Regions from separate parts of the Kitasatospora sp. NPDC059673 genome, predicted to be linked through region 2. Evidence: predicted binding sites of a transcription regulator. Region 2 holds the regulator's gene; the other holds the start of a gene.
The links. The regulator HrcA, encoded in region 2, represses chaperone genes, less so after heat shock. The targets are predictions, from matches to a motif close to TTNGCACTCNGNNNNNCNGAGTGCNAA.

Region 1: the regulator HrcA is predicted to act here: its motif matches at 1,727-1,753, upstream of groES (co-chaperone GroES).

What each region holds. Positions count from the first base shown of each region.
Region 1 is NZ_JBHWEN010000023.1:34,503-37,429, forward strand. Features, by position in the region: gene groL (chaperonin GroEL) at 1-1,177, opposite strand, end outside; gene groES (co-chaperone GroES) at 1,278-1,583, opposite strand; gene ACFV18_RS24740 (hypothetical protein) at 1,855-2,169, shown strand; gene ACFV18_RS24745 (methyltransferase domain-containing protein) at 2,235-2,927, shown strand, end outside.
Region 2 is NZ_JBHWEN010000011.1:87,734-90,660, reverse strand. Features, by position in the region: gene htpX (zinc metalloprotease HtpX) at 1-761, opposite strand, end outside; gene hrcA (heat-inducible transcriptional repressor HrcA) at 1,034-2,107, shown strand; gene dnaJ (molecular chaperone DnaJ) at 2,177-2,927, shown strand, end outside.

The sequences.
Region 1 (2,927 bases), on a different contig from region 2:
TGCGCTCCTTGAGCTCGACCTCGGTGGCCGCGCCGACCTTGATCACGCAGACGCCGCCGGCCAGCTTGGCCAGGCGCTCCTGGAGCTTCTCGCGGTCCCAGTCGGAGTCGGTGTTGGCGATCTCGGCCTTGATCTGGGCGACCCGGCCGGCGACCGCGTCGGAGGCGCCGGCGCCGTCGACGACGATGGTCTCGTCCTTGGTGACGGTGATGCGGCGGGCGGAGCCCAGCACGTCCAGGCCGACCTGGTCGAGCTTGAGGCCGACCTCCTCGGAGATGACCTGGCCGCCGGTCAGGGTGGCGATGTCGCCGAGGATGGCCTTGCGGCGGTCACCGAAGCCGGGGGCCTTGACCGCGACCGCGTTGAAGGTGCCGCGGATCTTGTTGACCACCAGGGTGGACAGGGCCTCGCCGTCGACGTCCTCGGCGATGATCAGCAGCGGGCGGGAGCCGCCGGCCTGCAGGACCTTCTCCAGCAGCGGCAGGAGCTCCTGGATGGAGGAGATCTTGCCCTGGTTGATCAGGATGTACGGGTCTTCCAGGACGGCTTCCTGGCGCTCCGCGTCGGTGACGAAGTACGGCGACAGGTAGCCCTTGTCGAACTGCATGCCCTCGGTGAACTCGAGCTCGACGCCGAAGGTGTTGGACTCCTCGACGGTGATCACACCGTCCTTGCCGACCTTGTCGATCGCCTCGGCGATCAGCTCGCCGACCTGGGTGTCCTGGGCGGAGAGGGAGGCGACGGCGGCGATGTCGTCCTTGCCCTCGATCTCGCGGGCGACCGACAGCAGGTGCTCGGAGACGGCGGCGACGGCCTTGTCGATGCCCTTCTTCAGGGCGGCCGGGCCGGCACCGGCGGCGACGTTGCGCAGACCCTCGTTGACCAGGGCCTGGGCCAGCACGGTGGCGGTGGTGGTGCCGTCACCCGCGACGTCGTTGGTCTTGGTGGCGACCTCCTTGACCAGCTGCGCGCCGAGGTTCTCGTACGGGTCGTCGAGCTCGACCTCGCGGGCGATGGTCACACCGTCGTTGGTGATGGTGGGGGCGCCGAACTTCTTGTCGATGACGACGTTGCGGCCCTTGGGGCCGATGGTCACCTTGACGGTGTCGGCCAGCTTGTTGACGCCGCGCTCCAGCGAGCGGCGGGCGTCCTCGTTGAACTGCAGGGTCTTCGCCATGATCCCGTTTCCTCAGGGTGTGGTCTGCGTACGTGGAGCAACAACCGCGCCCCGGGCCCCTGTCAGTGCTGACACGGATCCGGGGCGGGCTGGGGACGTCTTACTTCTCGATGATGGCGAGAACGTCGCGAGCCGAGAGGACGAGGTACTCCTCGCCCTGGTACTTCACCTCGGTGCCGCCGTACTTCGAGTACAGGACGATGTCACCGACGGCGACGTCGAGCGGCAGACGCTGGCCGTCCTCGAAGCGGCCCGGGCCGACGGCCAGGACGACGCCCTCCTGGGGCTTCTCCTTGGCGGTGTCCGGGATCACCAGGCCGGAGGCGGTGGTGGTCTCGGCGTCGAGCGGCTGGACCACGATGCGGTCCTCGAGCGGCTTGATGGCAACCTTGCTGCTGGTGGTCACGTCCGAGCTCCCCTTCGGAGATTACGGGGTTGTCTAACAGGTAGGTGGGCGAGGGTGCGCAACTGCCGTCGCGGGGGTCAGACACGCATCTTCGCGTTAGCACTCCCCCTGGGGGGAGTGCCAGGAACGACCTTAGGACGCCGTTAGCACTCAGTCAACCAGAGTGCCAATGACGCCGTGTCGGGTTTCGCCGCGACCCGGGTGGATGCCCGGCCCGGATTGAGTGCGGGCACTCAGGCGGCGGCGCCGGCTCCCGCGCCAGGCTGGGCGCATGACGAAGACTCGACCGTCCGTACGGCGGGATGTGTTGCATGCGCTCTGGTTGACGGCGCTGGAGGTGCCGCTGCTGTGCGCCGTGCCGTACGCGTTCGTGCTGATGGTGTTCGCCCTGGCCGCGGCGTCGGAGCGCGGGGGTGGCGCGGGCGGGGCGGTGGCGTTGTGCGTGCTGGTGATGGCGTTGGCGGTGGCGGTGCCGTTGACGGGGCTGGTGGTGACCTTGCGGCGCGGGTACCGGATCACGCCCGTCGCGCTGGTGATGGCGGGGCCGGCGCTGGCCGCGATCGCGTTCTCGGTGGCCGGCGGGTGAGCCGGCGCTGGTGGCGCGCGTGCTGCGGGTGATCGGCCGGTGGGCGGGGCGAGGACAATGGAGCCGTGGAGATCGAGTCGTTCCGGGCGCTGCTGACCGAGCAGGGGCAGGCGCTGCTGGCGGAGTTGCGGGAGTTCAGGGCGGACCAGGAGCTGGCGCTGGCGACCCGGCTGCGGCGGGAGTACTCGGCGGAGCTGGTGCGGGCCGCGTTCGAGCAGGCGCGGTTGCGGCAGCGGGCGGAGGCGAAGTTCGGGGCGGACGCGTGGTCGATGTACTTCACCCAGAACGGGGTGGAGCAGGCGACCCGGCGCAGTGTGGCCGAGTGGCGGGCGGGGCGGTTCGCGGCGCTCGGGGTGAAGCGGCTGGCCGACCTGTGCTGCGGGATCGGCGGCGACGCGGTCGCGCTGGCCCGGGCCGGGATCGCGGTGCTGGCGGTGGACCGGGACGAGCTGACCTGCGAGGTGGCGCGGGCGAACGCGGCGGCGCTGGGCGTGGCGGAGCTGGTGGAGGTGCGCTGCGCGGACGTCGCGGACATCGACACGGACGGCTTCGACGCGGTGTTCACCGACCCGGCGCGGCGCACCTCGCGCGGGCGGGTGTTCGATCCGGAGGCGTATTCGCCGCCGCTGTCCTGGGCGGTTGAGGCGGCCCGGCGCACCCCGTTCGGCGCGTTGAAGGTGGCCCCGGGGATCCTGCACGAGCTGGTGCCGGAGGGCGCCGAGGCGGAGTGGGTGTCGGACCGGGGCGAGGTGAAGGAG
Region 2 (2,927 bases):
GCGGCGATCTGCCCGGTCACCTTGGTCAGCGCGGAGGCCAGCGCGCTCGGCCGCCCGGTCAGTTGGGCGGCGGCCCGGTCGGCGGCGAGCTCGCGGTAGCGGGAGAGCAGCCGGGTCAGCAGGAAGCTGATCGCGTACACCACCATCGAGACAAGCGGGATGATGATCACCGCGATGGCGGCGTTGGAGTCGTTGCTGTTCCGGTTGCCGCCGCCCATCATTCCGCCGTACAGCGCGATCCGGGTCATCGCGCCGGCCAGCACGCCGAGGAAGCCGGCCACTGTCATCACCGCCACGTCGCGGTGGGCGACGTGCGAGAGCTCGTGGGCGAGGACGCCCTCCAGTTCCTCCGGTTCCAGTCGGCGCAGCAGGCCGGTGGTCACGCAGATCACCGCGTTCTCCGGGTTGCGGCCGGTGGCGAAGGCGTTGGGCATGTCGTTGTGGGCGACCGCGACCCGCGGTTTGGGCATGTCGGCGAGCGCGCACAGCCGGTCCACCGCGCCGTGCAGCTGGGGGAATTCCTCGGGGCTGACCTGGTGGGCGCCCATCGCCCGTTCGGTGATCTTGTCGGAGAACCAGAACTGTGCGACGAACAGGCCGCCGGAGATCAGCACCACCAGGGGCCAGGCGCCGCGCAGCAGCACGATCAGCACCCCGGTGAAGCCGACGTAGAGCAGGCCGATCAGGAACATGGTGGTGACCATCCGGCCGGTCAGGCCGCGGTCGGGGGTGAACCGGGAGTGCTGCCGTGAGGCCGACATCGCTGCTTCTCCTTCGCCGTCTTCGCCTTCGATGCTGCCACCGGCGGGGCCCGCAGGCACCATCCGGAACGATGGGAATCCGATGGGAATGCGGCCGTGTCGGCCCGCCGGTGCCCGGCGGCGCGGTTTTCGGTCGAGGATCACGTCGGCGGACCGTTCCTGCCATCAGGCCCGGGCCGTACACTGGCAGGTACGGTTCTGGCACTCTGCCCAGTTGAGTGCCAGAGTGGATCGACCACCGGTTCAACGGACGACGACGGAGGTGCGTGCTCATGCCGGACGACGGCAAGCCCGACGGCCGCCGGATCGACACGCGCCCGTCCGTGCGCCCGCTGGACGAGCGCCGGCTGGCAGTGCTCCGCGCGATCGTCCAGGACTACGTGGGCACCGAGGAGCCGGTCGGCTCCAAGGCCCTGGTGGAGCGCCACAACCTGGGCGTGTCGCCCGCGACGGTGCGCAACGACATGGCCGCGCTGGAGGAGGACGGGTTCATCCACCAGCCGCACACCAGCGCGGGCCGGATCCCCACCGACAAGGGCTACCGGCTGTTCGTCGACCGCCTCGCCGAGGTGAAGCCGATGACGGCTCCGGAGCGCCGGGCGATCCGGCACTTCCTGGAGGGCGCGGTCGACCTGGACGACGTGGTGGCCCGCACGGTGCGGCTGCTGGCGCAGCTGACCCGGCAGGTCGCGGTGGTCCAGTACCCGTCGCTGACGCGTTCCACGGTGCGGCACATCGAACTCGTCCCGCTCACCGCGACCAAGCTGATGCTGGTGCTGATCACCAACACCGGCCGGGTCGAGCAGCGGATGGTGGACTGCCCCGGCCCGGTCGGCGAGAGCGTGCTGGGAGACCTGCGGGCCAGGCTGAACGGCATGGCGGGCGGCTGCCGGCTGCCCGAGGTGCCGACCCTGCTGGAGGACCTGCCGGCCGGTTTCGAACCGGCCGACCGGCCCTCGGTCAGCACCGTGCTGACCGTGCTGTTCGAAACACTCGCCGAACAGAACGAGGAACGGATCATGCTGGCGGGCACCGCCAACCTGACCCGGTTCGGCCACGACTTCCCGCTGTCCATCCGTCCGGTGCTGGAGGCACTGGAGGAGCAGGTGGTGCTGCTGCGCCTGCTGGGTGAGACCGGAGACTCCGCGATGACGGTCCGGATCGGGCACGAGAACGCCTACGAGGGCCTGAATTCCACGTCGGTGGTCTCCGTCGGTTACGGTTCGGGCGACCAGAGCGTGGCGAAGCTGGGTGTGATCGGTCCGACCCGGATGGATTACCCGGGCACAATGGGGGCGGTGCGAGCGGTGGCGCGATACGTCGGCCAGATCCTGGACGAGTCATAACAAGGCTGCGTGAGACCGTCACGCAGCACTCGCAAGCACTTCTAGAGGCGGAACAAACCGGAGCATTTGGTGGCCACGGACTACTACGCGGTACTCGGCGTCCGACGCGACGCGGGGCAGGACGAGATCAAGAAGGCGTTCCGGCGCCTCGCCCGTGAACTGCACCCGGACGTCAACCCGGACCCGAAGACGCAGGAGCGGTTCAAGGAGATCAACGCCGCCTACGAGGTGCTCTCCGATCCGCAGAAGCGTCAGGTCTACGACCTCGGCGGCGACCCGCTGTCGCCGAACGGCGGCGGCGCGGGCGGCTTCGGCGCCGGGGCGGCCGGATTCGGCTTCTCCGACATCATGGACGCCTTCTTCGGCGCCGCGACCGGCCAGCGCGGCCCGCGTTCGCGCACCCGCCGCGGGCAGGACGCGATGATCCGGCTGGAGATCACCCTGGAGGAGGCCGCGTTCGGCACCACCAAGGAACTCCAGGTCGACACCGCCGTCACCTGCACCACCTGCAACGGCGAGGGTGCCGCGCCCGGCACCTCCGCGCAGACCTGCGACATGTGTCGCGGCAAGGGCGAGGTCTCCCAGGTCACCCGGTCCTTCCTGGGCCAGGTCATGACCTCCCGCCCCTGCCCGCAGTGCCAGGGCTTCGGCACCGTCGTCCCGACCCCGTGCCCCGAGTGCGCGGGCGACGGCCGGGTCCGGGCCCGCCGCACCCTCACGGTGAAGATCCCCGCCGGTGTCGACAACGGCACCCGGATCCAGCTGGCCGGCGAGGGCGAGGTCGGCCCCGGTGGCGGCCCGGCCGGCGACCTGTACGTGG